DNA from 3 places in the Lysinibacillus sp. GW823-FHT02G10 genome. Region 1 is predicted to be linked to each of the others. Evidence: riboswitches for the same ligand, from Rfam matches in the RefSeq annotation. Region 1 holds a riboswitch; each other region holds the start of a gene.
The links. Region 1 has a riboswitch for cobalamin ahead of AC1RFD_RS19140 (hypothetical protein). Riboswitches for the same ligand answer to the same signal wherever they lie in the genome.
Positions count from the first base shown of each region.

Region 2: linked by a shared signal. The riboswitch ahead of AC1RFD_RS09050 (energy-coupling factor ABC transporter permease) and the one ahead of AC1RFD_RS19140 (hypothetical protein) in region 1 are both predicted to bind cobalamin.
Region 3: linked by a shared signal. The riboswitch ahead of AC1RFD_RS05565 (ABC transporter substrate-binding protein) and the one ahead of AC1RFD_RS19140 (hypothetical protein) in region 1 are both predicted to bind cobalamin.

Region 1 is NZ_JBXAJI010000007.1:176,787-187,344, forward strand. Features, by position in the region: gene AC1RFD_RS19120 (C40 family peptidase) at 88-1,242, shown strand; gene ytvI (sporulation integral membrane protein YtvI) at 1,405-2,463, opposite strand; gene AC1RFD_RS19130 (hypothetical protein) at 2,554-3,108, shown strand; gene AC1RFD_RS19135 (glutathione peroxidase) at 3,189-3,734, shown strand; cobalamin riboswitch at 3,859-4,056, shown strand; gene AC1RFD_RS19140 (hypothetical protein) at 4,215-4,772, shown strand; gene AC1RFD_RS19145 (ABC transporter substrate-binding protein) at 4,756-5,706, shown strand; gene AC1RFD_RS19150 (tyrosine-protein phosphatase) at 5,852-6,619, shown strand; gene AC1RFD_RS19155 (MATE family efflux transporter) at 6,754-8,121, shown strand; gene AC1RFD_RS19160 (putative RNA methyltransferase) at 8,124-8,957, shown strand; gene AC1RFD_RS19165 (lysophospholipid acyltransferase family protein) at 9,037-9,639, shown strand; gene AC1RFD_RS19170 (low molecular weight protein-tyrosine-phosphatase) at 9,700-10,161, shown strand; gene AC1RFD_RS19175 (YebC/PmpR family DNA-binding transcriptional regulator) at 10,363-10,558, shown strand, end outside.
Region 2 is NZ_JBXAJI010000001.1:1,724,930-1,735,487, reverse strand. Features, by position in the region: gene AC1RFD_RS09070 (S8 family serine peptidase) at 1-1,106, opposite strand, end outside; gene AC1RFD_RS09065 (energy-coupling factor ABC transporter ATP-binding protein) at 1,254-2,090, opposite strand; gene cbiQ (cobalt ECF transporter T component CbiQ) at 2,087-2,860, opposite strand; gene AC1RFD_RS09055 (energy-coupling factor ABC transporter substrate-binding protein) at 2,866-3,138, opposite strand; gene AC1RFD_RS09050 (energy-coupling factor ABC transporter permease) at 3,142-3,888, opposite strand; cobalamin riboswitch at 4,038-4,222, opposite strand; cobalamin riboswitch at 4,474-4,655, shown strand; gene AC1RFD_RS09045 ((2Fe-2S) ferredoxin domain-containing protein) at 4,802-5,173, shown strand; gene cobJ (precorrin-3B C(17)-methyltransferase) at 5,178-6,845, shown strand; gene AC1RFD_RS09035 (sirohydrochlorin chelatase) at 6,860-7,798, shown strand; gene cobK (precorrin-6A reductase) at 7,795-8,556, shown strand; gene AC1RFD_RS09025 (precorrin-8X methylmutase) at 8,569-9,228, shown strand; gene AC1RFD_RS09020 (cobalt-precorrin-5B (C(1))-methyltransferase) at 9,228-10,361, shown strand; gene cbiE (precorrin-6y C5,15-methyltransferase (decarboxylating) subunit CbiE) at 10,318-10,558, shown strand, end outside.
Region 3 is NZ_JBXAJI010000001.1:1,054,303-1,064,860, reverse strand. Features, by position in the region: gene trhA (PAQR family membrane homeostasis protein TrhA) at 1-378, shown strand, start outside; gene AC1RFD_RS05590 (dihydrofolate reductase) at 422-898, opposite strand; gene AC1RFD_RS05585 (alpha/beta hydrolase) at 1,059-1,976, shown strand; gene AC1RFD_RS05580 (class I SAM-dependent rRNA methyltransferase) at 2,039-3,235, shown strand; gene AC1RFD_RS05575 (S9 family peptidase) at 3,410-5,398, opposite strand; gene AC1RFD_RS05570 (precorrin-3B methylase) at 5,469-6,146, opposite strand; gene AC1RFD_RS05565 (ABC transporter substrate-binding protein) at 6,199-7,191, opposite strand; cobalamin riboswitch at 7,355-7,541, opposite strand; gene AC1RFD_RS05560 (GTP-binding protein) at 7,724-9,661, shown strand; gene AC1RFD_RS05555 (hypothetical protein) at 9,798-10,553, opposite strand.

The DNA.
Region 1 (10,558 bases):
TAAAAGGCTAAAATAAATATAAGAACATTTAATTAAAATAGAAATCGTTCAAGTGATTACATAGAATATCGAGAGCGAAATTGATAGATGAAGGGAAATGAAGGTAACGTGGCTAAGCGTAACAAATGGCGTAAGTCGATGGTGCTAGCATTAGCACTAGCTGGCGGCTTATTATTTAATACAATTCAACCAACAGAAGTACATGCCGAAGAAACTTCTCAACAAATGATTGAGAAAAAGGCTGAAATAGATGCACAAATTAAAAAATTACAAGAAGAACTAACGAAACTACAACAAGAGATCGACGCAAAAGTAAAGGTATTTAAACAAGTACAAGCAGATATTAAAGAAGTGGATGCTAGTATTGTTGAAACACAAAAACGTATCGAGCAACGTTCAAAAATTTTAAGTGAGCGTATGGCTGCATATCAAGCGCAAGACAACACTGTAGGTGTTTATTTAAATGTAGTGCTTGAGGCAAAAAGCTTTGCAGATTTAATGGATCGTGTCGTAGCGGTAAAAACATTAATGGATGCTGACCAAGAATTAGTGGATCAACAGGAAGCAGATAAAGCAAGCTTAGAGCAACAAAAAGCTACATTAGATGAAAAACAAAAGGAACTTCAAAAACAATTCCAAGAGCTTCAGCAAAAAGAAAGCGAAATGGAAGTGAAGAAAGCTGAGAACGAAGCGAAATCACTTGCATTAAAAGCTGAAATTGCAACGAAACAAGAAGAAGAACGTTTAGAAGCAGAGCGTAAAGCAGCTGAAGAAGAGGCAGCTCGTTTACGTGCACTTCAAGCAGCTACACCAGTTATACAAGCAACTCAGAATAATGGTGGAGGCGAACCACAAAAAATTATTGTTGGGTCAGGAGCTGGCACTGTTTCTTCAGGAGATGCCATTTCAACAGCTAAACAATTCCTAGGACGTCCTTATGTTTGGGGTGGTAGCAACCCATCGACAGGTTTTGACTGTTCAGGTCTTGTACAATGGTCATATAAGCAAGCGGGTGTTTCTTTACCTCGTACAGCATCACAACAATATTTAGCAACACAACGCATTTCAGCAGGTGAAGCACGCGTTGGGGACTTAGTGTTCTTCAGCTATGGTTCAGGTGTAGCTCACGTAGGTATTTATTTAGGTAATAACACAATGATCGACGCTCAAAACAATGGTGTCGTAATTGAATCACTTGATTGGTGGAATCAATACTTAGTAGGCTTTGGACGTATTCAATAGGCCTCACTAATATATAGACGGTTGAGATAAGAAAAAGGTCATCTTTGTAGAGAAAAATATACAAAGATGACCTTTTTTGTTTTTGGAATGCTATTCTTTCAAAAGAAACAAGACGACTACTTCTATTCTTGAAAAGAGACTTTCCTGCATATTAAATTGATATTAAATTTTAAAATTTACTTTGATGACACCTGTCTCTTTCAAGGCAATAAAGAAAATAATAACGAATGGGCCGACAAGTAAACCGATAATACCAAATAACTGTAGACCTATGAACATGGAAATTAATGTTGGTAAAGTGGATAAACCGATATGGTCTCCCATTAATTTAGGCTCGACTACTCGACGAATAATAAGTAAAATAGCAGCTAAGATGAATAATTTTACAGCTATAGAGGTGTTTCCCATCAACAGGTGGTAAAGTCCCCATGGCGCTAGAATAATGATAGAGCCTAGGAATGGTACAATATCTATTAACCAGATAATAATCGTCATTGTTACTGCATATTTCGGTTGGATTAATAGCAGTCCAATGAGTGTGACGCCTCCAATAATAAAGCTTACAAATAAGTGAGCCTTCATATAGCCAAATGTTGCATCTTTTAAGCGATTTAAAATAATTTTTATCTTCTTTGCTGTATTGGGCTTTAAATATTTATAAGTGATTTGCTTTAACTTAGGCAAATCAAGCATAAATAGGAATAGCGCAATCATATAAACGAGAAGACTGATAAATAGGCTGGGTATCTCTGAAAAGAAGGCAGAAACTTTGCTATAATTAAAGAAGCTTAAAAAGGATTCTTCGACTTTCTTTATGAAATCCATAGTGGTTTTTTGAAGCGAAGCACTTACTTCAGGTGGAAAGTCTTCTGTGTATTTAGAAATATTTTCTTGCATATGAAGCCACATATCTGATAGCTTGGAAATATAATAGGGAGCTTGCTTAGATAGTAAAATTATTTGTGTCATTATTTGTGTAATAGAAAGATAACAAATAATAGATATAACAATAACACTCACTATGTAAATAAAAGCAACTGCTATTTTCCGTGACATTTTCCATTTCCGTTTAAAGAACATGACAATTGGTTCTAAGAAAAATGCACTAATCCCAGCAAGTATTAAAGGCATGGACACTGGGATAACAAAATAGGCAGCTAGAAGTAGTGATATTATCACAATCAACCGAAAAATCAATTTCCTAGCATTAAATTTATTCATAAACTCACCTTCTTTGCGAAAAAAATTAAGTTAAGTGTACCATAAATCAAATTTTATTACGTTCTGAAACAATAAAGGTAGGGATGAATTATGGAAAAAGAGATTTTGCAACTTTTTAGTAATCTAACAGAGCATGATCGCGATATTCAATATGAATCTTACGAGGAATTAATAAAAATTATGCAAGAACCCGTAGATTGGACATATGCAGTTTGGGAACAGCTAATAAAAGCTCTTACATACAATAATGGTTATTCTCGTGCACGTGCTGCACAAATTTTATGCGCTTTAGCTGCAAAAAGTGATCCAGAAGAAAGGGTCTTGGAGGATTTTTTAAAGATTTGGGCTGTGACTTACGATGAACAATCTGCTACGGCAAGGCATGCATTACAAGCAATTTGGAAAATTGGACAGGCGGGTCCAGTACAAAGAGATTTGGTTGTATCGTATCTAGCTAAAAGATTTCAAACATGTATAGATGAAAAACAGCCATCTCTTATTCGTCAGGATATTATAATGTCATTTAAAAAGTTATATGATCAAACAAATGACTCGAAATTATTAGATATTGCCCATCGTTTAATTAATGAAGAACAAGATGCTAAATATAAAAAGAAGTATAAGTCAGCCATCCGTTCAAAGTAGCGAGGTGGTGTTTTTTTGTGCAAATTCTTTGATGAACGATAGAATAGTCAACTATAATGAATGAAAAAAGGGGATTATGCATGAGCATTTATAATTATCTAGTTCGGAAGCCTAATGGCGAAATTTTATCGATGGAAACATATCGTGGAAAAACAATGTTAATTGTTAACACGGCAAACCAATGCCGATTTACATATCAATTTGAAGACTTACAGAAAATGTATGATAGATATGGAAAAGAGAATTTTGTAGTTCTTGGATTCCCTTGTGATCAATTTGGCCATCAAAATCCTGAAGATGGGGAGGAAACTAAGCATCTATGCAAGGTAAACTATGGGGTCACATTCCCGATTTTTGAGCTTGTACAGGTAAATGGAGAGGCTACCCATCCACTCTTTAATTATTTAAAGCATGAAGTGGATTACCGAGAGTTTGGGAAGGCAAGTATGCAGGAGAAAATGTTGGCAGAAGCAATTGTTCAACTTGCCCCAAGCTTTTTAGATGGTCGTAATATTCGCTGGAACTTTACAAAATTTCTAGTAGATGCTAATGGTAAGACCGTCGCACGCTTTGAACCAACAGATTCACAGCTCGATATTGAAAAAGCAATTGAAACACTATTATAGTAAATTTCTTAATAATGTAAAAATTTGTTAGGGTTTTCTCTTCAAGTAGAAATAATGCTATATTTTAAAACTGTGTACAGCTATTTTTTCTGAAGCATATATGATAAACTGCTTTACAAATGAAATATTCTTGCAGAATAAAGGTGCTAATTAGCATAATCGGGAATCCGGTGAAAAACCGGAGCTGTTTCCGCAACTGTAAGTGCAGCCATTATAAAGATTTACCACTGTCTCAAAGAAGATGGGAAGGTCCTTTATAACACATTCGTTTCATGTGACGAACTGTACAAGCCAGGAGACCGACCTTTATTTGAACGTATAAAAACTTCTCGGAAGCTAGGAGGATATACGGCAAATACATAGGCTTTGTCCAGTTTGATGGCTCATTATGTTATTTTTGTCGTTCCTTTGCAAAAAGGAGCGACTTTTTTATGCCTTTCAAATAAGAATTTTTCATTATAGAAAATAGGGGGGAAGCAAGTGAAAAAAGATGCCCGTTATTCTTGTTATCCATTTATGCGTGAGAAAGCTTCAACGGTCGATTTTGAAATTCGAACAGATAGCCTGACAACACATCTAGGAGTTGCATTAGCTGCGGTAAAAAAAGAGGATGTTCAAGTTGTTGCTGAGGATTTATTGCTTATGTTACCTATGGCTTATCATGTGAATGGCTCAGTACGTGGGAAATTAGCAGTAACTGAAGAGGATTTATCTTGGTTAAGTGAACGTTATGATTTTTACGTTCGCCATGTGAAGGAAGAGATTCAAAGTTTTGTTTTACCTCAAGGAACAGAGGCTGCTGCAGCCTTACATCTTTGTCGCAGTGAGGCAAAAAAATCATATCGTACTTTACACAAAGTATCAGAAGAACGAGAGGTTCCAGCTATTCTTTTCGATTACCTTGGTTTATTAGCTAATGTATGTTTTGTCATGGCTGTTTTTATGAATCAGCAAGCTGGAATAGCGGAAATACCGTTTATTAGTAAATCCTACCCAATGAAAAAGAAAAAGGAGAATAACAATGAAAAAAGTATTTAATTTCCAATGGCTATCAGTGCTCTTACTTGCACTGGTATTAGCAGGCTGTGGCACTGCTGAAGATACAAAAAATAAAGATGCTTCGCAAGATACACAACAAGCAGAGAAAACAAGCTATAAAGTGACAGATGACCGTGGAGTGGAAATAGAGTTTAAAGAAGTACCAAAAACAGTTGTATCTTTACAACCAAGTAATACTGAAATTTTGTTTGCTTTAGGTGTTGGCGATAAAATTGTAGGAGCAACTGAGTACGATACTTACCCAGAGGAAGCACAAAAAATTGAACGTGTCTCTGATACTACGAACTTTAACAGTGAAAGAATTATAGCGTTAAAGCCAGATGTTGTCATTGCTTATACAATCGGTGATAAGGATGCCCTAAAGCCGCTTGAGGACGCAGGAATTAAAGTGTTTGTTATTCAATCTGCGACTACTTTCGACGATGTTTATGGAGATATCGAACAAATTGCTGCTGTGATGGATGTTCCTGATAAAGGAAATAAATTAAACGAAGAGATTAAAGCGAAAATTGCTGAAGTACAAACGAAGGTGAAGGATGTAAAAACGCCGAAAAATGTTTATTTAGAGGTTAGCCCTAAGCCAGATATATATACAGCAGGCTCTAGCACTTTCCAGCAAGAAATATTAGATGCAGCTAATGTTAATAATGTTTTTTCTGACTTGAATAGCTGGGCAAAAGTGAATGAGGAAGATGTTATTGCGAAAAATCCAGATGTTATTTTAACAACAGTAAACTATACAGAAGATCCAATAGGAGAAATTCTTGGACGAGATGGTTGGAATACTGTGAAAGCTATTCAAAACAAAGCGGTATTGTCCATTGATACAGATATCTCTAATCGACCTGGTCCGCGTATTGGTGAAGCTGTAGAATTAGTAGCGAAGGCTGTGTACCCAGAGTTATTTAAATAAGAAATGTTTCCATGCTAGCTGTCAGCCATTCAGCTAGCATTTTTTATGTGGTTTAAATTATTACCTAGCGTGAAAATTGGAATTAATGTAGTTTGTTCTTTAAAATAAAAGTAAGTATGCTTGATAATCTTAGGAGGTGTAGTGATTGGAGCAATTAGAGACAAAGGTAATTCCATTTGAAGCAGTCTATAATTTCCGAGACATGGGTGGATATAAAACAAAAGATGGGCGTAGGGTAAAGAACGGTTTATTTTACCGCTCAGCTGCCCTTGGAAAAATGACACTGTCGGATAAAGAGCTATTTGAAACGTTAGGGATTAAGACCATTTTTGATTATCGCGATAACAATGAGGCGTATCATAATCCTAACCCAGTGTTCTCGCATGCTCAATATATACAAATCCCAGCGAAGGGTAATCATGCTTTTGAAATGCCAACCAATGCTGGTGGTAGAGATTTCTATAAAGTGGTAAGCCCTGAGATGTTTCGGGATTTTTATGCACAAATGCCTTTTAACAATCTTTCATTTAAAGAGTTAATGCAAACGATTCAAAATCCTAATAATCTAGGTCTTGTACATCATTGCGCAGTTGGTAAGGACCGAACGGGTATTGGAGGAGCACTTATTTTACTAGCTTTAGATGTACCCGTGGAGACTATCATGGAGGATTATTTAGATACTAATATACATTTACGTCCAATGGTAGAACGAATGGCTCAGGCTATTCAGCATCAGTATAATGAGCAAGAACTACAGCAATTTTATGCATTAATGTCCGCCCGTGAAGACTATTTACAAGCAGCATTGGATGCGATGGATCGTCGCTATGGTTCTAAGACTGGGTTTTTAGAGCAGGAATTTGGCCTAACAATTGAAAAACGAGAGCAATTACAATCTTATTGCTTAATTTAAAAATGAGCCCTTTCACACGATGTGAAAGGGATTTTTTATGTGGAAGCACTGTCTTCCTATAAATCTCTTTACAGTCTGAATATTTGTGATAAGATACAATAGATTTTTAAGAAAAAATAGGAGAAGTGAAAGTATTGGCAGACACAATTAAAGAGACAAATAAGTTAAGTCTATTCCATTTAACATGGCCAATCTTCTTAGAAGTTTTTCTATTTATGTTGATGGGACTAGCCGATACTTTTATGCTCAGTGCTTTATCAGATAATGCTGTATCAGGAGTAGGTGCAGCCAATCAATATATCCATATTGCCATCTTGATTCTGGAGGTAGTGGGCAATGGTGCATCTATTGTTGTTTCTCAGTATTTAGGCTCCAAACGCTTTTTTGAAGCGGCCAAGATCTCGGCGTTAGCGGTCACGATGAATTTGGTCGTTGGGCTTTTAATGAGTATTTTATTTTTCTTCTTTGCGAGACATTTAATGACAATGATGAACTTGCAGGGAGAAGTACTCCACTATGCACAAAGTTACTTAGCCATCATTGGGAGTTTTATTTTCCTACAGGCTATTATTAATGCACTCGCTGCAATTATTCGTGTACATGGTTGGACAAAACAAACTATGTACGTTTCGCTTGGCATGAACGTCTTACATGTTGTGCTAAACTACGGTCTTATTTTTGGGAATTTAGGTTTACCAGAGCTTGGTGTGAAAGGAGCGGCTATTTCCTCTGTCATTAGTCGCGGATTAGCCGTCCTAGTATTTTTCTGGTTGCTGTATCAGGTAATGGAAGTGCGCGTAAAGTTACAATATTTTTTTGAGTATTCAAAGGAATATGTGAGAAAAATATTAAACATTGGTTTACCATCTGCGTTTGAACAGGTACTTTATCAATTTTGCCAAATCATCTTTTTATATTATGCGACTTACTTAGGAGCAGAAACACTAGCAGCACGACAATATGCTATGAATATTTCGATGTTTACGTATTTATTTGCAATTGCCATTGGTACAGGAACAGCCATTATTATTGGTCGTCATGTAGGTGCAGGAGAAAAAGATGAGGCGTATCATCAGCTATGGAAAAGTGTTCGTGCAGCATTTGCTTTTACGATTATTATGGTCGCAGTCGTTACGCTATTCCGTAAGCCACTTATGCAGGTATTTACTGATAATCCAGAAGTCATTAAGATTGGGGCATCCGTGTTAGCATTAAGTATTTTGCTAGAGACTGGTCGCACAATGAATATCGTTGTCATTAACTCTTTACGCGCTTCTGGGGATGCTAGATTCCCTGTGAAAATTGGTTTTCTATCAATGGTTTGCATGAGCCTGCCGCTTGGCTATTTATTTGTCTTTGTATTGGATTGGGGCTTGGTCGGAATTTGGCTAGCCATTTCAGCAGATGAATGGGTGCGGGCAATTATCGTATACTTTAGATGGAAAAGTCGTAAATGGGAGCGTTATGCTCTTGTATCACCGAACGACAAAAAGGAGGCATAGAAATGGGCGCATTATCGAAACGTGCTATCGGGGCGGCATTAATGGATCAACATATCACCCTTTTTGCTTGTCCAATCTGTCAGCAATCAATGCATGTATATGAGCAGGGGAGATTGGTTTGTACTTCTAACCATTCCTTTGATATTGCGAAACAAGGCTATGTCAATATGCTGACACATAACGCCGCTTCTAAATATAGTAAGAGCCTTTTTGAATCCCGCAAGGCTGTTATTGATAGTGGGATTTATGATGCTGTAGAAGCCCGAATCGGTGAGCTTATAAGCTCTGCAAAAACGGTGCTCGATACTGGTTGTGGAGAGGGCTCACATTTAGCTCGCATTATGAATGATAGAGATCATGGTATTGGCGTTGGAATTGACATAGCGAAGGAGGGCATTTTGGCTGCAGCACGTCATTATCCTCAACAAATTTGGTGTGTAGGGGATTTAGCTAAAAGTCCATTTGCTCAAGCGAGTTTCGATGCCATTTTAAATATACTATCACCAGCAAATTATGAGGAGTTTAAACGACTTCTTACACCGAATGGCTGTCTTGTGAAGGTTGTACCGCAAAGTGGTTATTTGCGGGAACTGCGTGCTCAATTATATGCAGATTCAAACAAGGAAACTTATTCTAATGAACAAATTGTAGCTCGTTTTCAAGAAAGTTTTTGTGAGGTAAACGTAGAACGTGTAACTTATACTTTACCGCTTTCAGAAGAGCTAGTACCCGCTCTATTAGAGATGACACCAATGGGTTGGCATAAAGCAGAACAAACAGCCGTTGAACTAAATGAAATCACGATTGATGTGGATCTATTAGTAGGGAAGGTTTAAGTTGGTCACCTGCAATTGCAGTATACTGGTATTTTCGATTACAATGGGAATAACTATTGAATAAGGTAGGAATGTAACAGTGTATAAACTAGCAGCAAATGTTGTCAAAGTAATATTAAAATTAATGGGTTCAAAGGCTCGTGTATACGGAGAAGAAAACTTGCCGAAAGAGGGTGGGTTTATTATAGCTTGTACACATACTGGCTATGTGGATATTTTAAACCTTGGTGTAGCCATGTACCCTCGTGAAATTCACTTTATGGCGAAGAAGCAATTATTTGAAATGAAAGGGCTTGGCTGGCTTGTTAAGCATTTAAATGCTTTTCCGGTAGACCGTGATAATCCTGGACCAAGCGTGATTAAAATTCCTTCGCAGTTATTGAAGGAAGGTAAAATTGTAGGGATTTTCCCCTCTGGGACACGTAGTGCAGAAGGAACAGATTTAAAACAAGGGGCTATTACCATTGCACAGTTGGCAAAGGCGCAAATTGTTCCAGCTGCTTATGTTGGTGCACGTAATGTGGGTGATGTAATGAAGCGAGGCAAAGGCTATTTAATTTATGGTGAGCCTTTTTATGTAACAGGCAAGGGTAAAGAAGGTCGTGAGCAGTTTACTCAACACCTTGAGCATGAATTAGTTGCTCTAACAGAAGAACTACAGAAACGTATTCCCGTAAAATAAAAGCAAACGGCACTCAGAATCAAATTGATTTTGAGTGCTTTGTTGTAGGAGGAAAATAAAATGATTCGAGTACTTTTCGTATGTTTAGGTAATATCTGTCGCTCACCCATGGCTGAGGCGGTCATGCGCGACATGGTGAAGAAAGAGCATTTAGAAGATAAAATTGAAGTGGATTCCGCTGCTACTAGCTCATGGCATATTGGCGAACCTCCACATAGAGGTACACAGGATAAGCTTAGGGAATATGGTATTTCTACAATAGATATGCAAGGTCGACAATTACAAAAGTCTGATTTTGAAAAGTTTGCTTATATTATTGGAATGGATGAAAGCAATATTCGTAATATCCGCACAATACTAGGCAATCCAAACTCGCCAAAGATTTTTCGTTTTTTAGATTTAACAGCGCATCGTAAGGATGTCCCGGATCCTTATTATACAGGTGATTTTCAGGAAACCTATGAATTGGTGCAAGAAGGCTGTCGGGCATTGCTAGCAAAAATTAAACAAGAGCTGTTGTAAGATGGCGCTAAAATCGTAAATTTTAACAGCCATTTTTTTAGAAAAATGCTACCTTAAACATTGGTATATCTAGCTTTGTAAGCATCATTGTGTTATTATTTGCAGAGTAAAGATACGATAAGTATTTAATTACCATTTACAGATATACAACTGTGTATCTATTATTTTTATAAATTTATCTTTTGAAAGAGAGTGGAAACAATGGGTCGTAAGTGGAACAATATTAAAGAAAAGAAAGCGTCTAAAGATCAAAGCACAAGCCGTATTAATGCAAAATTTGGGCGAGAAATTTATGTGGCAGCTAAATCAGGCGAACCAGATCCAGAGTCAAACCGTGCACTTAAAGTAGTGCTTGAACGCGCAAAAACATACAGTGTTCCAAAACATATTATAGAAA
Region 2 (10,558 bases), on a different contig from region 1:
TTTAAAGATGGGTCTTTGGATTTAAGAAGAGAGGCGATACCTGCCACGACAGGAGAGGCCATGGATGTTCCACTAAACTTGACAAAAGATGATCCTTTCTTCGCATCATGAACGGTACTATAAATGTCTTCACCTGGTGCAACAATATCCACAGATGGTCCGTAATTGGAGTAGCTCGATAGTTTGTTACGTTCGTTTGTTGAACCAACACTAATGACACCTTCGAAAGAAGCGGGGAAGGAATATTCATCTGTCGATTCATTTCCTGCGGCCGCCACAATTGTAATCCCACTATCAATCGCTTTCTGAACGGCTTCCTTCATCAGGGGAGATTCACCATAGCCTCCTAGACTCATATTAATGACGTCAACGCCCTGCTCAATTGCATAAAGAATACCCTGTGCAATGATGAAATCATTAGCACCTTCTTTGCCGTTAAATACATCAATTGGCAGTAACTTTGCATTCGGATTAATCCCATGCCCACCTACGCCATTATCTTTTGCTGCGGCGATAATACCTGCCACATGTGTTCCGTGATCGCCTGAATAAGTAGTATTAGCAGGTGCTGCTGCATTATAGGGTGGAAGTACTTGTGACTTTAGATCGGGGTGTTTAAAATCTACACCAGAATCAATGACAGCAACTGTGACATCATGGTTGCCTGCTAATTCTAGTGCCTTATCCATTTGCAGTAAGTTTAAATGATACATCTCTTGTTTTTTAGGATCAGCTTCTTTATTAAAAGAATGATAGATGTAACTAGGAGATACACTTGATATTCCGTTTTGCTTTAAATAGTAAGAGACGGCTTTTTCGATCGATACGCCTTTATTTAGTTGTACAACATCATACCCTAATGAAGGAATGGAGCGGATGACCTTGGAGCCAATTTTTTTATGTACGTTTTTATCAAGACCTGAATGCTTGATAACAATTGTATCCTTACTCATCCATTTTTCTTCATTCTTCTCTGTTTGTTTGCCACTGTTTGCCAGCATGTTTTTCGCTTTATGCTGAGGTGCCTCAGCAAAGGCAGAAGCAGCAGGAACCATGAGTGCAGCAGATGCTACAACAGCGACTGATTTTTTATACCAACTTTTCAATTGTTATCTCTCCTTGGTGTTATAAATTAAATCTCGACTATATTAATACGGACAAAGATTAGAAAAGTTTCGTAATGGAGGAAAATTTTTCTTTGCTATTTTAATTTTTGGTAGGTATAACGAAAAAACCTAGCATTATTAAAAGCTTTAGATCTGTTCTATTAATTGTTGTAGCTCCTGCTTGGAACGAGGGATGTTGATATTTTCCTGCAATAGCTTCTTTTTTTGCAAAGCTATGACCATTTCAAAAATCCATGGACGTTCAAGATGCGCGCGATGTAACAATTCGTCTTCATAAAACAAGGTGATTGGATCACCGTTATAAATAATTTTTCCAGCCTCCATAACAATGATTAGATCTGCCCATTCATAGGCGAGAGGTATGTCATGGGTTGCTAGTAAAATGGTTCTCTCACCATCATCTAATTTGGCTAAGTATTGTAATACTTGTGTAGCATAATAATTATCAAGACCTGCTGTTGGTTCATCTAACAAAAGGACAGAGGGCTCCATCGCTAAAACACCTGCCATTGCTACACGTTTTTTCTGACCTACGCTTAAAAAATGAATGGGTTTATCAAGCAAATCTTCCACTTCGGTTTGCGCAACGGCCCATGCTATTTTTTCTTCCGTTTTTTCAGTAGACCAGCCGAGATTCAATGGGCCAAATGCTATATCTTGCTTGACGGTCCCTGAAAAAAGCTGATGATCTGCATTCTGAAAAACAATGCCGACTTTTTGGCGTAGGGCCTTTAAAGCTTTTCGACTATATTCCAGATCGTTGCCTTCGAATACAATCGTTCCAGCTGTAGGTTTTAAAATACCGTTAAGATGCTGAAATAAAGTCGATTTTCCTGCGCCATTATGTCCGAGTATGGCGATTTTTTTACCTTTTGGAATGTCTAATGTAATATCTGACAACGCCTTCGTACCATCCGCATAGGCATAAGATAATTGGTTGAGTTCAAAATAAAATGCTGTCATGTAAAATACCCTCCATATACGATGAGGACTAGTAAAATAGCTGCCATGCCTAGCCAATTTTTCTTGCTATAAGAGCCCATCTCTTGCCAGTAGACGGCCTCGCCTCCACGTGATTGCATGGCATTGTTGAGCTCTCGGCTACGCTGAAACATTTCCACAAATAATGCCACAATAAGCATGGAGACAGAGCGTAGCCATTGCATCGGTGAATGATAGCCAAGACGTGCTTGCTGGGCGAGATGTATATTTTGCATGCTTTCTAAAAACATAAAAATAAAACGATAGGTTAGTTCGACGAGCTCCACTAATAAAGAGGGGAGTCGCCATTGTCGTAGCACATAACATATTCCTTGTACGGAAGTGGTTAGAATTAAAAAGTATAAACAACTAATGCTGCCAAGGACAATAAAGAACAGCTGTTGCACTGCTAACACACTTGCATTCCCGATAAAGACAGTCCAATTCCTAAATGTAAACGACCAAATATGGGCAGGGAGTGTATTCGTTGATGATGTAAAGGAAAGTAAAATAGATACGAGACTTGTTAATAAGAAAAAGCTAGGTAGCAATAATAATTTGCCGTAGTATGCAAGCGGAATTTTTGCACCTAAAATGATAAAAGCACTCATTACAAAAAATGTAATGAGTGAAAGTCGTTCATCTCTCATGATGAGCGTTATGAGAAGTAGTCCAAGTGAAAATATCATTTTTTCTAGCGGATGAACGGACGCTAGCTTATTCAGATAGGCATACTTATCAATGAGTAACATAATGGTTAACCTTCTTTGTGTTTGCCACGCATATAGCCGATGAAGTAGCCAATAAAGCCAGCTCCTATAGCTGCCTGTAGCACGAATAATAAGCTTTCGATTTCACCACTTGGTGGCTCCCATAGACTTTCAAACCATGGTTCATATTCCGCATTAATTTCACCAATAGCTGCTTCTGCTTCTCCATCAGCACCACCAAATTCAGCACCTTTTTGTATGAATAAGGGAATGATGGCTAACAACACAACAATTGCTAATAACAATAAATTTTTCTTCATTTGTTAATGTGCCTCCTTTGTTGAGAAAACACGTAACGTTTTTAATTCGCTAACATTGTATTTTTTCAAGAAATTCATCACAATGACCGTTAAAATTCCTTCACTCACTGCTAAAGGAATTTGAGTTAAGGCAAAAATACCTGCAAACTTTGTAAAGGATGCCATAAAGCCTCCAACCTCTGAAGGAAAGGCTAGTGCTAGTTGTACAGAAGTCACAATGTATGTACCTAAATCACCAAGCATAGCTGCAAAGAATATGGCTAGTGAAAATGACAACCCTACTTTTTGAGCCCCTTTAAAGACAAAGTAAGCAATAAAAGGACCAACAATAGCCATAGAAAAGGCATTAGCCCCTAAAGTTGTAATTCCTCCATGAGCTAATAATAAAGATTGAAATAATAAAACGATTGTTCCAATTACACTCATTGCTAGAGGGCCAAAGAGTACTGTCCCAAGTCCTACACCAGTTGGGTGAGAGCAACTACCTGTAACTGAAGGGATTTTTAGGGCGGATAGCACAAAGGCAAAGGCTCCTGAAAGCCCCAAAAGCATTTTGGTTTCAGGATTTTCATCAATGGTTTTTCGAATAGAACGCAATCCTAGAATGATAAATGGGATAGAGATCACCCACCAAAAAATAGCCCATTCGATTGGTAAAAAACCTTCCATGATATGCATGGCAAAGGCACGTTTTGGCACGATTAAAAAGGCCAGTAAAAAATAACTAAGTTTCCACCATGATAATTTCAAAAAGCTTTCCTCCTAACTAATTAATAGATTTTTAGAATATTGCGTGCGTAATTAAAAAAAGCACTTCTCCTTAGGTGGAAAAGTGCATAGCTAAAAAAGCAAATAACAGTCTCATCTGCTAAGCCGCACACCTATCCTCGTAGGTTGAAACGATCACTTATTTTTCGGCAGGTCTCCTGGCTCTAGTTCAATGCTTTATAGGTCTTCCCATCCGTTGGACAGTGACATATTCTATAAAGCTCCCTATTACAGTGGCGGGACCGCGCCGGACTCAAACCGGCTTCCCTTTTAAGCAAAATGACAAGCACTTTGCACCGAAAAACATTCAAATTGTGAGATTTCACGACAAAGTGTAACATGAATTTCCATAAATATGCTATACCTTTTATGAAATTTTTTAAATTAAAGGTCAACGGTGAATATTCTGATAAAAGTTTGTGCGCAAATTATATAGATTGTATAAATTTCATACCTAGTTCCATTCAAAATTGATAAATTTGTCATAAATTTTTAAAGAAATATTGAAATTTTAAAATAATAAGATATGATAAAGACAGTTTTCTATTTAAAATTCTACTAAAAATTTCATATAAAACGTCAATAAGTGCTCGAATAGCTCGAGATAATAGGGAAATTGGTGAAAATCCAATACAGCCCCCGCTACTGTAATAGCTGATGAAATCGCAAAGCCACTGGTACAAACTTGGGAAGGTGCGACAGTAAAATGAAGCTTAAGTCAGGAAACCTGCTTATTTGATTGTGCATGCAAACTTTTCGGAGGGAGAAGTTGAAGCGAAAGCGGGTACCTGTATTTCATTCTATTCGTTTTTATTTGGCTTCTACAAAACCTTTACTCTTCGTTATAGAGTAAAGGTTTTTCTTTTTCCAAAAAGCAAATGAGGGGAGACAGAAGATGACAACTTGGAATTTAGAGGGGATGAAAACACATCTCTTTATTTGCAATGGCAGTAGCTGCATGAAAAAGGATGGGGAGGAAATTACCTTAGCCATTCGAGATGAGATACAGCGGCAAGCACTCGATCAGGAAATACATACGACAAGAACGCGCTGTAATGGACGCTGCAAGGATGCTTGTGTGGTAATCGCTTATCCTCAAGGAAACTGGTATCGTGTGCCATCAACAGAGCATGCTAGAACACTAGTACAAGATTTACATCATGAATCCTTATACAACGAACATGTCTTTACACTTCGTGAAGGTACATTACAGCGTACTGCTCAAACAACTGCCATTAAAGGGATCGAAAAGGTGAAAGAGGGGTAACAACATGGCGCAAAAAGGAAAAATTTTCGTAGTAGGCTTTGGACCTGGAGATTTTAAGCATATTACGACACGTGCAGTAGAGGCTTTACAACAAAGTGATATGATTATAGGCTATAAAACCTATGTAGAGCTGATTCAAGATTTAGTAAGTGCAAAATCGATTGTTAGTACAGGCATGACAGAAGAAGTGTCGCGTGCACAGGAAGCCGTTCGTCAAGCTGAAGCAGGGAGCATCGTCTCAGTAATTTCGAGTGGTGATGCAGGCGTCTATGGCATGGCAGGATTAGTCTATGAGGTGTTAATTGAGCTAGGCTGGACAGAAGCAACAGGAATTGAAGTTGAAATTGTTCCTGGGATTTCTGCGATTAATTCATGCGCTAGCATACTTGGTGCACCTATTATGCATGATGCTTGTACAATCAGTTTGAGTGACCATCTAACACCTTGGAATTTAATTGCAAAGCGTGTCGAGGCAGCTGCAATGGCGGACTTTGTCATTGCTTTATACAATCCTAAAAGTGGACGTCGAACAAGACAAATTGTCGAGGCTCAACGAATACTCTTAGAATATCGTTCGCCAGACACACCAGTTGGGCTTGTGAAAAGTGCCTATCGAGAACGTCAAGAAGTGACCATGACAACACTAGCAGAAATGCTAGAACATGATATTGGTATGTTGACAACTGTCATTATCGGGAATTCGTCAACATTTTTCTATGACAATAAGATGATTACGCCCCGCGGTTACCAACGTAAATATACCCTGGGTGAAGAGAAACAGCCATTACGTCCACATCAACGTTTACGCGAAGAAAATGAACCTTGGGCAATGAACCAAGAGACGGGAACAGCGCGAAATGACTTTACGGCTGACCCTAATGCAGGGCGCTTTAATAAACCCAGTATAGCCGCTACGCCAAAGCCGAAAAAAACAGCTCTTGGAATGGCTACAGCGGCACTTGCAATGGTAAAAGGGACAAGCGCAGTCAAAGTAACACCGAAGCTTGTACAGCAAAAAATAGAATCTATTTTTGAATTAGCAGTAAGTCCTGGTGTAGCCAATAAGTTTTTTACTCCCCAGCAAATGATGATGTTAGCGGAGGTCGTTGGGGATGAGGGGACGATGGAATACACACCAGATCATCAAATTCATTTGAAAATACCAACGACTGCCCCTGAACAGATCACAGAGAAATTACAGGAAGTAGGGTTTTTATTATCCCCGATTGGTGATGTGTTATCACTGAAGGCTTGTGATTTTTGCTACGGTGAAAAGGCTGATTCAATACCATATGCAGAGGAAATACAAGAAAAACTAGGCGGTATGTCCTTACCGAAGACATTAAATATTGGCTTTAATGGCTGTGGGATGGCCTGTTATCGGGCTGTATTTGATGATATTGGCATCGTCTACCGCAAAAGTAAATTTGATGTCTTTATTGGAGCAAAACCAGTCGGTCGTACAGCACACGCAGCACAGCCTGTTGTAGAAGGGCTGGAGCCTGAGCAGCTGATTCCACTCATTACAGATATTATTGAAGAATATAAAGCAAATGCTCATCCAAATGAACGCTTATTTAAATATTTTAAACGTGTGAAAAAAATACTGCATTTTACGTATCAAGATATGTCTTCCAAAATAAAAGTAGAGCCAGCTCCGTGCGGCGACTAGTAAGGAGTAGAGAGATGAAAGCTATTTTATTTGTCGGCCATGGGAGCCGTTTAGCAGCAGGAAATGATGAGGTTCGTACATTTATCGAACAAATGACACCGCGTATTGATGAACAATTTTTAGTGGAAACTTGTTTCCTTGAATTTGCTTCACCTAACATCGAAGAAGGTATTACAAACTGTGTGAAAAAGGGAGCTACAGAGGTACATGTAATTCCAATCATTTTACTGCATGCAGGCCATTCAAAACTGCATATTCCAGCGGAAATAGAGCATGCGCGTGAGCATTATCCAACAATTACCTTCACATATGGTCAAACAATTGGTATCCATGATGAAATCTTTGCCATTTTACAAGATCGCCTAGCTGAAATTGGCTTTAATTCAGAACAAGAGCAGGAAGACACAGCGATTTTATTGATTGCACGAGGTGGCAGTGATCCATCTGCTAATGGTGATTTTTATAAAATCACGCGACTTTTATGGGAAAAACTACCTGTGAAATACGTAGAAAGTGCTTTTATGGGTGTCACAGATCCACGAGTTGAAGAAGGAATTGAACGTTGTGTCAAACTAGGTGCAAAAAAAATCATCATGTTACCATACTTTTTATTCACAGGCATTTTGATGGAACGCATGCATGGCATGTGTGAGAAGTTTAATGAACTTTATCCAGATTGTGATATTCAAATTGCTAACTATTTTGGCTACCATGAACGGTTACAAAATGTTTTATTAGAGCGTATTGAACAGGCAATCAACGGTACATCAACAGGTATGCAAGATCTAGAAGATTATCGCGCCTATGCGGCAGTACATGGACATGCACATCACCATCACCATCATGATCACGATCATGGACATGCGCATCATCATCATCACGACCATCACCATCATGACCATCATGACCATCACCATCATGACCATCATCATGAAGAGGAGCCGGTAAAATGATTTTCATGTTAGCAGGGACAAGTGATGCAAGGGATCTAGCCCTTGCATTACAAAGCGCAGGTTATGCGGTAACCGCTACGGTCGTCACTGAATCGGCAGCCTCTAGTCTTGCTGACGTTGGCCTGCCACATTTAATCGGTAGACTGACAGCTGAGGAAATGGCGACCATCATGACAGAGCAGGGCTATCAATTGGTGGTAGATGCTTCTCATCCATTTGCGGAGGAAGCCTCTAAAAATGCGATGGCAGCGGCAGAGCAGGCAAAGATTCCTTATATTCGCTATGAAAGAGCTCATGAACATTATGCCCATCCTTTGATTACTGTTGTAAAGGATTATGAGGAGGCAGCTCAGCTAGCTGCAGAAAAACGCGGTGTCATTATGCTAACGACAGGTAGTAAAACACTCGCTACATTTACAAAGGTTTTACAGGGCTTAGAAAACACAAGAGTAATCGCTCGTATGCTTCCACGACTAGATAATATGGAAAAATGTGAGGCACTTGGCGTGGCGCAGCGAGATATTGTGGCTATTCAAGGTCCGTTTTCAAAGGAATTAAATGAAGCTCTATTTCGTCAATACGGAGTGACGTTGATGATTACCAAAGAAAGCGGTAAAGTGGGCTCAGTTGATGAGAAGCTAGAGGCAGCTCTCGCATGCCAGATTGAAACGATTCTTATTGCACGACCAAATATACAGTACGGCCAACAATATTCAACATTTGAAGAAGTATTACAGGCTGTTGAACATACAATTTAGGAGGCATTTTCCATGGATTTTAAAACAGATTTTAAACCATTAACGGTAGACCCAGATAAAATTTACGATTACAGTTTCTCTATTATTGCAGAGGAAATGGGCGAGCATGACTTCTCAGAAGATGAATGGAAAGTTGTACGTCGCATTATCCATGCATCAGCTGATTTCGAGCTAGGTCGTAGTGTCATCATTACACCAGGTGCTATTGAAGCGGGTATCAAGTCTATTCTTGCAGGACGTCATGTCATTGCAGATGTGCAAATGATTGAAAGTGGCTCTGGTAAAAAGCGTTTCCAAAAACATGGTGGTGATTTGCATTGCTATATTGCGGATGAAGATGTATCAATAGAAGCGAAAAAACAAAATACAACACGTGCCATTATTTCGATGCAAAAGGCATCAAAATTACATGAAGGTGGTATTTATGCCATTGGTAATGCACCAACTGCATTGCTGGAATTGATTCGATTAATTAAAGAAGGGCTAGCAAAACCAGATTTAATTATCGGTATGCCTGTTGGTTTTGTGTCAGCAGCTGAGTCAAAAGAAGAGCTGCTTAAACTAGAAGGGATTCCGTACATTACAAATGTTGGTCGTAAAGGCGGTAGTACAGTGACGGTTGCTGCTTTAAATGCCATCTCACTTTTAGCGGACGAACAGGCGAAAAAATAATGGAGCGGAAGCCAAAAAAGGACCCCAAGGACATGCGTCACGGTTATACGACGGGAGCCTGTGCAACTGCTGTATCAAAGGCTGCACTGCTTGCCCTTATTACCAAGGAGGAGCAAGAGACAAGCACGATTCATTTACCTATTGGTCGAGATGCAACCTTTACAATTGAAAAATGCATATTTGAAGAAAATGCTGTCAGCTGTGAAACGATTAAAGATGCTGGTGATGATCCTGATGCGACCCATCAGGCACTCATCGTTGGCACAGTGAGCTGGGCAGATACACCTGGGATTCATTTAGATGGAGGTATTGGCGTCGGGCGTGTCACAAAGCCTGGCCTGCCAGTGCCTGTCGGAGAGGCAGCCATTAATCCTGTACCCCGTAAAATGATTTATAGCACGGTCCAAGGTGTGTTGGACGAATTTCACATTACTCGAGGCGTGAATGTGGTGATTTCTGTACCTAAGGGTGAGGAGATTGCTAAAAAAACGTTAAATGGACGACTCGGTATACTTGGGGGCATCTCAATCCTAGGCACAAGGGGAACCGTCGTGCCTTTTTCGAGTTCTGCTTATATGGCCAGTATTGTCCAAGCCATCAGTGTAGCGAAAGAGGCTGGCTGTGAGCATTTAGTGGTGACAACAGGTGGACGAAGTGAGAAGTTTGCGATGAAACAATACCCACATCTAGCAGAAGAAGCGTTTATTGAAATGGGTGACTTTGTAGGTTTTACATTAAAGCATTGTAAGCGTCTAGGCATCAAACAAGTTTCACTCGTTGGGATGATGGGGAAATTTTCTAAAGTCGCACAAGGAGTCATGATGGTGCATTCCAAAAGTGCACCAATCGATTTTAATTTTTTAGCACAACTGGCAGAGGATATAGGGGCAGATAGAGAAACGATAGCACAAGTTCTGGAGGCAAATACAGCTTCACAAGTGGGTGAGATTATGATGGAGAAGGGCTATGATGCGTTCTTCCATCGTTTATGTGAGGCCTGCTGCTATTCCTCTATCCATCATATTAAGGGCGGTTTAACGCTTTCCACATCGATCTATTCGATGCAGGGACAATTATTAGGAAGGGCTGATGACATTGCATCGATCGATGAAGTTGATTGGGATCGGGGATAACGGATTAGCAAGCTTATTACCCCAATACCTTCAGTGGATTGAAGACTGTGAGGTACTTGTTGGTGGTGAGCGAGTACTTGATTTTTTCCCAGACTTTAGGGGTGAAAAAATCTTGATAAAAGGAGGTCTTTCAACACTTGTTGAAAGATTGTCTGAAGAAACAAGAAATACCGTGATTCTTGCATCTGGAGATCCAT
Region 3 (10,558 bases), on a different contig from region 1:
TATATTTTAATTGCCGGCACCTATACGCCGTTTTTATTAATTGCCGTTGGTGGTTCCCTTGGATTGACGCTACTATGTATTATTTGGTCATTGGCTGTGCTTGGTGTATTGTTTAAATGTTTCTTTATTAATCGCTTTGAAGTACTTTCATTAATTTTTTATATTGGTATGGGCTGGTTAATTATTTTTGCCATTAAGCCCGTTTATCTGTATTTAGGTTTACATGGCTTTGCTTTACTGCTAGCAGGTGGGCTATTCTATACGATTGGAGCCATCTTTTATGCATGGCGCTCTCTGCCCTTTAACCATGCAATCTGGCATCTCTTTGTGCTAGCTGGCTGTGCCTCCATGTATGCGTGTGTTTATTTTTATCTATAATAAAAGCAATCGCTCATTGTGAAGGGAGCGATTGCTTTTTCGATTATTTACGTTCAAAAATTTGATATTGGAATGTATAACCTTCTGGTGCTGTTTCAGGCTCCTCTGAAGAGACTGGAACAAAATCTTGCTCATAGCTCGGGAAATAGGTGTCTCCCTGAAAGGCATGATTAATTTTTGTGATATACAAGCGATCAGCCATCTCCATCACTAAACGGAAAATTTGCTCGCCGCCAATAATCATCACCTCAGGTACATCTCCAGCTAGCGCTAAAGCACCTTCCAAGCTAGTCACAATTTCAATGCCTTCTGCCTGATAGTTTTCGTCACGAGTAATGACGATGTTGCGTCGCCCTGGAAGTGGTCGACCGATGGATTCAAATGTTTTACGTCCCATAATCATAGGCTTGCCCATTGTTTTTTGTTTAAAATACTGCAGATCCCCAGGTAAATGCCAAGGCATCCCATTGTTATATCCGATGACGTGATTGTCATCATGTGCCACAATTAAAGAAATCATACTGTCCCTCCAAATACTTTCGTCCCTTTTATTATAAACATAATGCGCTTATTTCACCTATTTTTAAATAAATAAACATTTGTTACACCTAAATCCTAGTAAAATTATATGAATAGTTTATAATAAGAATAACAAACCTCTCAATAAAGGAATGATGAAGATGATAACTTTAAGAAAAGAAGCTGTTCAATATCTAGAAGCTCAGCGTACTGGTACACCTTATTACAAAGTTTCACCGCAGGAAGCGAGAGCCATGCGGACTGTTACACAATGGCAATCTGCACACAAACCGAAGCTAGCATCCATTGAGGATCACAAAATTACAGTGCGAGATGGCGAACAAATTACAGTTCGGCTTTATACGCCCGTTCTCGGTAAAACATTACCTGTTATTGTTTATTATCATGGTGGAGGCTGGGTCTATGGCAATCTAGAATCTGTCGATGCAGGCTGCCAGTTATTAGCAGACCAGGCACAGGCGATTGTGGTATCAGTGGATTACCGCTTAGCACCTGAATATCCTTTCCCAACACCCTTACATGATGCCTATGATAGCTTAGTATGGGTGCACGATCATATGGAATCCTTAGGTGGCGATGCAAGTCGATTATCAGTTGCTGGGGACAGTGCTGGCGGAAATTTGGCTACTGTGGTTGCATACTTAGCTACTGCACTCGAGGGACCATCGTTACACGCTCAAACACTCATCTATCCTGTCACAAATGTCGATTTTTCAACAGTATCTTATTTGGCATATGGTGAAGATTACGGCTTAGATACACAAGCCATGCAGTGGTTCTCTCATCACTATACAGAGGAAGCAAACTTCACAAATCCACTTGTGTCCCCACTTCAGCTAGAGGAAGTCCGTAACATGCCGAAAACATTCATTATAGCTGCAGAGGCAGATGTTCTCTTTGATGAGGGTCTAAGCTATGCACAAAAGTTAAAGGCTGCTGGTGTGGTAGTGAAACATATTACAATGCCAGGTTTAATCCATAGTTATTTCAGTAAAATGAATTATTTTGAAGAAGCAACGATTGAAACCGTGACAAAAATTGCGCAATTCCTGAAATAAGTTTGGCTATCCCGCGCAAACAGTGCGATAATAGAGCAAAACGTTTTTTAAAGGATGACACTATGACACAAACAATAGCTCTACAAATACAACAGCCCTTTTCTGATCAATTAAAAAAAGGCTTCCCACTTATTTCAAAGGATGCGGTTGATGCACGACGTTTACCTGCTGAGCAAGGAACACTCCTCAGACTCATGGATCATCATAACCGTTTTATTGGAACAGGTTACTACGGCATCCAAAACAAAGGGATTGGCTGGGTGCTAACGACCGATGCGAATGAAACAATTGATAAAACTTTTTTTATAAAAAAATTCAAAAAAGCCATCGACAATCGTGCTGCATTTTTTAGCAATGAAAACACAACAGCCTTTCGTGTGTTTAATGGTGAAGGAGATGGCATAGGCGGTCTTACGATTGATTTTTTTAACAGCTACTACATGGTAAGCTGGTATAGTGAGGGCATTTATTCATTTAAAGAAGTCGTGTATGAGGCGCTTGCTGAGACAGTAGACTACCAAGCGATTTATGAGAAAAAACGCTTTGATAGCAAAGGACAATATATCGAGCAAGATGATTTTGTAATGGGCACGCCAGGAGAATTTCCTATTATGGTGAAGGAAAATGGTATGACCTATGCGGTGCATTTAAACGATGGCGCCATGACAGGGATTTTCCTCGATCAACGTGAGGTACGATTGGCTATTCGAGAGCGTTATGCCAACAACACAGACATGCTGAATACGTTTTCCTATACAGGAGCATTTTCTGTGGCAGCCGCTCTAGGAGGAGCCATCAAGACAACGAGTGTAGATGTGGCAAAGCGTAGTTTAGCCAAAACGATTGAGCAATTTAGTGTCAATCATATTGATTATGAGGCACAGGATATAAAAGTCATGGATGTCTTCCATTATTTTAAATATGCACAGCGCCATGCTTTACAGTTTGACCTTGTCGTATTAGACCCACCTAGCTTTGCACGTACGAAGCAAATGACCTTTTCAACGGCAAAGGACTACCCTAAATTACTAAAGGACACGATTGCCATTACCGCTAAAAACGGCATCATTGTGGCTTCCACAAATAATGCCAGCTTTGGCATGAAAAAGTTCAAAGGCTTTATTGACCAAGCCTTTAAAGAGACTCGTACACGCTATAAAATTGTCGAGGAATACGGTTTACCGAAGGATTTCCGTGTACCACGTGAATACCCTGAATTTAATTATCTGAAGGTCGTGTTCATCCAGAAAATCGACTAACCAATCGAGAATCACACCAAGGTGTGATTCTTTTTATGTAAGGAAAAGTTGATTCTACCTAAGGAGGTTCGGTACCTCTACAATAAAGGTTCCAAAAGATTGAAACGTTATAAACAAACAGAGCCTTTCTATTAAAAGTAGCCTAAGAAGATGTTCTCTTCTTAGGCCACCCGATTATAGATATTTCACAAACCAATCACGGATATATTCAAGTCGATTAATTCGTAATGTAGGCTTTCCACTTCTTGAAAGTTCATGATTCGCCTCAGGGAAACGCACGAATTTTGTTTGTTTTTTACGATATTTTAAGGCGATAAACAATTGCTCTGCCTGCTCAATTGGACAACGATAGTCTTTTTCACCATGTAAAATCAATAATGGTGTCTCCACTTTGTCTACATACTTCAGTGGCGAATGATGCCATAGCTTCTCTATATCATCGAGTCCTGCTTGAATTTGCCAGTCTGTAAAATAATAGCCGATATCACTGACACCAGCAAAGCTAATCCAGTTCGAAATGGAGCGCTGCGTCACAGCTGCTTTAAAGCGATTTGTATGGCCCACAATCCAGTTGGTCATAAAACCACCGTAGCTTCCACCAGTTACACCTAGACGATCTTGATCAATAAAATCATAGTGCTCCAGAGCGTAGTCTACCGCTGCCATTAAGTCCGCATAATCATTACCACCATAATCGCCACGTACTGCATCCACAAATTTTTGGCCATAGCCATGACTACCACGCGGATTAGTATAAAGCACTGCAAAGCCTTGTGCAGCAAGGATTTGGAATTCATTAAAGTAGGTATTGCCATACATTGCATGCGGACCACCATGGATTTCAAGAATGAGAGGATATTTCTTCCCTGCTTCATAGCCAACTGGCCTCATAATCCAGCCATTGACCTTCCAGCCTTCTGCACCTTCAAATTCGATACTCTCGGGAACAGCTAATGTTTTGGTTTTTAAAAAATCTTCATTAATGGACGTCAACTGTTCTTTGTCACCTGTTTTTAGGTTCACATAAAACAGATCGCCTGGATTGGTCGTTGTGCTAATAGCCGCAATAGCCTGATCATTTTGCGCATCAAGTGAGAAGCCATAGACATATTGATCATCATGGATAGCTGGGTAAATTTCGCCATCTACATTTCCGTAATAAATCGCCGCATTGCCGTGATCTGTGACTTGGAAGTAGAAGCTATGATTATCATTCATCCATTGCACACGTGGTGACGCTACACCTTGCAGGAAATCACCGATGACATAATCACCAACAGGCGCATCAAATTCACTTGTTACACAGTTTAGTAGTTTTTGCTCCATGTCATAAATCCAAAGCTTTGCTTGTGTGGCATTTTCAAATTCACGTTCTCCACCTACAAAAGAAAGATAGCGACTATTCGGAGACCAAGCTGTTTGGTAATAAGCACCCGAACCTTCTGTTAGCTTGTGACTCTGTTTCGTTTCTAACTCCAATAAATAGATATCCACATTAAATGAGAAATCTAAATCCTCCGCTTTATCTGCTAAGTACGTAAGGTATTTGCCATCTGGCGACCAAGTACCCAGATGGCAGTACTCTTTGCCTTCTGTCACTTGTTCTAGCTCTCCTGATGCCACATTGACAATGGCAATATGGGTAAACTGCTCCATATCAATAAATCCACCAGCATCCGATTTGTGTTTCATTTTCTCGATTTCTAGTGGCTTTAGTTCTTTGTCCTTTTTCTTCTCATCCTCCGCTTTATCTAGGATGGTTTCATCTTTCCCTAGCACGACTGAAAAAGCAATTTTCTTGCCACATGGTGACCAGACAGGGGAGGTCGCTCCATTTTTACAATGTGTCACCTGTTTTGCCTCTCCACCTGCTCTCGAAAGAACATAAATTTGCGGCTTACCTGTTCTCGTTGACAAAAATGCAATTTGACTGCCATCTGGTGACCAAACAGGGGAACTCGTTCTATCTTCACCAAATGTCCATTGCTGTGGTGTTTTGTCCTTCAAGTTTATGTAAAACAAATTCGATATATAGTCATTTTTCTTCTCGTCCATACGAGTCTCTACATAAACTACCTCTGTCCCATCTGGTGAAAGCTGTGGATCTGCTACTGATTTTAAGTGATAAAGATCTTCTGGTTGAATCCCTTGTTTCGATGTCATGTTCTTGCTCCTTTGTATTGTAATTTTCTGTGCCTTACTACAATACTTCGACACCCTAAGTAATATTCCTCTATTTAATTGAATTTTTTACTAGTTCCCAATATTCTGCTGACTTTGTTCTGCGATAAAATTTATAAAAGGGCTCATTTGGGCGAGCATGCTCCTTATAAAGATTTATCAGGTGCAGTAAAAAATCTTCAATTTGTGTGACGTCTACCCTCTTAGCGAATAACGTGCCTGCCTGTGCCTTTGTTCCCATTGGTACTGCCCCTAAATAGACATCAAAGCTTTCTTGTTGGTAAACGAGTCCAATATCATCATAGACTGCATTGTAGCAAGCTGATGCACAGCCATTAATATTGACACGCACTCTTGCAGGTACCTTCATCCCCTCTATGGCATGATAGAGCTGTTCGGTTATCGGAGCAGCCTCCATTTTCTCCCCATCACAAAAATCGCAGGCCTTCATGGCTATGATTGAACCAGAGGGAGCAACATAAAGACCTGCTTCCTGTAAGGCTTGCACCGCTTCCGTGGCATCGCACGTTGGTATGGATACGAGTATACTATAGGAAGCAGAATATTTTATCGCCCCCTTTTCGCCAGCAATTTCGGCTATTTTTTGGAATTGTGCAGGAGTATAATGCTTATTAATAATGCCAGGGCTAACGGCTAGACGGGTAAACTCACCATGACGGTTCAGTGTTTCAAATGTTTGATCTGGTACATTTTTTTGAAATGCGTTCATTTTTATCGCTCCTTATAAAAAAGGAGCTAGCAAAAACGCTAGCTCGAATGGATTAAAAGTTTTCAGGATAGAAGCCCTTTGCTAAAATTTCAATGGCCTCTGCCGCACGAACCCCTTCAGACGCTGCTGAAAGTGGCAGGATGACAAAGCGCTCATTTTTGACCGCTTCCATCTCCTTTAAGGCTGGATCATTTTTTAAGAATTGGATCTTTTGGTCTGCCGTTGTTTCACCGTAATCAATCACGACAACTACCTCTGGGTTGCGGTCTACTGCATCTTCCTTCGACACAGTTGTCCAGCCTGATTCCACATCACCAAAGATATTTTGTCCACCCGCGATTGTCACAAGCTCATTCATAAAGTTTTGACCAGCTGTAAATACATCCTTTTCACCGCTATCAAACACAAGAACACGTAATTTTTCGCTATCTTTTGGTAATTTAGCTTGTACTGCCTCTACATCTTTCGTCATTTGCTCAATTAAAGCTTCGCCACGATCCTCAATACGGAAAATCTTCGCGATATTTCGAATATCAGTGAAAATATCCTCTAATGTTGGCTTTGTCATGTTGGAAGCCGTATGTAAATACGTATGGATGCCTAATTCTTCAAGCTCTTCTGGTGTGCCTACACCCTTTTCGCCAAAGCCACTTTTCCAGCCTGCATATAGGAAATCTGCCTCGGCATCGATGACTTGCTCCTTCGTTGGGTATTGATCGGAAAGAACAGGGACTTTATCGTATGCCTCTTGCAGTGGTTCATAGATTTTATCATCTAAGTAAGCTGTCCCTACCATAGAATCCTCTAAACCAAGTGCTAGCATAATTTCTGTCACATGTTGATTTAAGCTAATCGCTTTTGTTGGTGCTTCCGTATATGTTTGCGTTGTGTCATTATTTTCAATGGTTACTTCTGCTGCCGCCTCAGATGGCTCAACCTTTTCACCTTGTGCAGCTGATTCCGTTTTGTCCTTTGCGTTACAAGCCCCTAAAACAGCGACCAAGGCAATGATCATCATCAGCCATATACTTTTCCATTTCTTCATGTCCTTTTCTCCTTTGCTGTTAAAATATAGAAAGAAATCAGAGACTTCTTTACTACTAAGGTAGTTGGAAGGGCATAAAAAAACCCTCTTGTCGCCAAGAGAGTAGCATAGTGAAATAACGGTATCATTACCTTCATCACTATCCCCATCCTCGTGGTTCTTAGTCAAAAAATACATACTGGCAGGTATCCTGGCTTAGGTTCATCATCTATACGCCTTCCCATAGTTTCACTACAGTGGCATGCTGTATAGACTCCCCATTTACAGTTGCGGGACAGCATCGGAATTGCACCGATTTCCCTTTTAAGCAAATGACAAATGCCATTTGCACCAATACGTTCTATAATGGTCAATACTATTGATAGACTAGCAGAAGAAAATTTATCGCGCAATCAGTAGTATGACACTAAAAGTATAATCATCATTATATTAGCACTATTTCGACATAAAGACGAACTATTTTACAAGAAATATAGAAGCTAGTATTCTGTTACAATAAAAAGATAGCATTCTATAGAAACGAGGATTTCTTATGTACAAAACGATCGGTGTACTTGCGCACGTGGATGCAGGAAAAACGACCTTCTCTGAGCAAGTGCTTTTTCATACAAATAGTATTCAAGCACGGGGGCGTGTTGATCATCAGGATACCTTTCTTGATCATCATGAGCTAGAGCGCAGACGAGGCATTACGATATTTGCCGAGCAAGGGCGCATGAATATTGGCGATGATACATACACATTGATTGATACGCCAGGGCATGTCGATTTCTCCCCTGAGATGGAGCGTGCCATTCGTGTGATGGATTATGCCATTATTATCATTAGCGCTGTCGAAGGGATACAGGGCCATACAGAAACAGTGTGGCAACTTTTACGTCAATACCATGTCCCTACCTTCTTCTTTATCAACAAAATGGATCGTGAGGGTGCCAATATGGAGGCCGTCATCAGCCAGCTTCGTAAAGATTGCTCTCAGTATGTATTATTCATCGATGAGCCACTGCGAGCAGACTATGTATCAAATAATATTATGGAATGGCTGGCGGAGCGCGACGAAAAATTGCTTGATGCCTTTCTAAATGAGTCATTGGAGCATGAACAGTGTCTTGCTCAATTAAAGGAAATGATTAAAAATGAAGGTGCCTTCCCTTGCTTTGCTGGCTCGGCCTTAAAGGATGAGGGCATTCAGGAATTTCTTGACCAGCTCCCGTTGTTAACGGCTTCCCATTTTGACAAGGATGCCCCATTTGAGGGCGAGGTTTTTAAGATTCGTCATGATGGTCACCAGCGTTTAACCTTTATGAAGGCAACCAAGGGCTCGTTGCATGTACGAGATGAATTTTCATTTGACGAAGTAACAGAAAAAGTGACCGAAATTCGCCTTTATAACGGCAGTCGCTTTGAGACCGTTCAACAGGTAGAGGCAGGAGAAATTTTCGCTGTCAAAGGACTGAGCCAAGCAAACATTGGGGATCGAATCGGTACAACGATGCTATCACAGCCCTATGAGCTTGTCCCAACCTTACAGGCAAAGGTTCAATATGAGGGTGATCAGCATATCAAGGAAGTGCTACAGATTTTCCGTTTACTCGAAGCAGAAGAACCGTCCTTGCGTGTGGTCTGGCAGGAAAAATTTCAGGAAATCCATGTGCATATTATGGGTGCCATTCAATTGGAGGTCCTGACTGAGGTATTAATGACGCGTTTTTCATTAGCTGTCTCCTTTGGTGAGCCGCAAATTTTATACATGGAAACCATTGCGACGACCGTAACGGGCTATGGTCATTTCGAGCCCCTCAAGCATTATGCAGAAGTTCATTTATTAATGGAGCCAAATCCACGTGGAACAGGTAATACCTTCACCAATGCCTGTCATGCCGATCATTTATCTGTAGGCAATCAGCGCCTTGTTGAAAAGCATCTGTTTGAGCGTGACCATCATGGGCTACTAACAGGCTTCCCTGTAACAGATATTCATTTTACACTTCTAACAGGTCGCGGGCACAATGAACATACATCGGGGGGAGATTTCCGTGAAGCCAGTTTCCGTGCCCTGCGTCAGGGGCTGGAGCAGGCACAAAATGTCCTACTTGAACCCTATTATCGCTTTAAAATGAAAGCTTCAAATGACTTTATCGGTCGTATGATGACTGATATTCAGCAAGCAGCTGGCACGTTCGATGACCCGATTTTATCCGAAACGGATGTTATCCTAACAGGTCGTGCACCTGTTGCCACTTTAATGAGCTACAGCACAACCTTTGCCGCCTATACAAATGGGAAAGGTGCACTCACACTCCAATTTGATGGCTATGATGTGTGCCATAATACAGAGGATGTGATTGCACAGATTGGCTACGATAAAAATGCCGACCCTGAGTATAGTTCCTCTAGTATCTTTTGTGCTAAGGGCAAAGGATATTCGGTTCCATGGCAAGAAGCACAGGCAGCCATGCATTGCCTGTAGGGTGGGCACTTCTGGTATTTCCTCGGCTTCCACTGGTATCCATCGCTCTAGCGCGGGTATTTCTTGCTTGGGCATCAATATATCTCTACCCTGCCATAAGATATTACAAGCCCTCCAAAAAATGGAGGGCTTGTTTTTATAGTGCACCGACAGCTTTCTTTGTTGGATTGTCCAACAAATATGCGGGTTCAACTATTACATAGTCATGCTTGTTCGTAAAATCAATTAGTACCTTACCAGGTTGACTTTTTAATAGTTGTAGATGATCAATTAATTGCAGTAAAAGCTCGTGACCGTTTCCACGTGGATGCCAGTTGAAATGATAATCATTTAACGCTTGCACCGCTTCAATAAATTGGGCATATTCCTGCTGCACAAATGCAATGAGTTTGTCATGATGAGATGCTAAATCATATAAATATGTTTCGTAAAAGCGCATGACAATCGAGCATAATAAGTCATTGACACGAGCAGCACTTAAAACAGGCTTTGGCTCCAATGATAGACGGTCGAGGTTGGGCTTTGCGCGTGTAGAATCAATGCGCGTAATTAAGTGATACGCTTCTCCGTTGACCTCATAGACAATCGGATTGGTCGGCATGTACATCATAAAACTATTTGTCTTTGTTTTTAGTTCATCTGCTATGGCTGCTTTCGCTAAAAGATGACCGTCCACATCCCCATTTTGTATCCAAATAATTTCTTTATTATATAAGATTTGCTCAAAGAAGCGATCATTGCGAATCAGCTTCGTTGCTAATAATTGATCGATCAGAGACTCGACCACCATTCTTGTTTTCGCTTTCTTGGCAACTTCTGTGCGTGGTTGCTTACAAATGTTCAGATCTTCATAAGGCGTTTCCAACATTGTCGTTACATGAATATTTGTCATACGTG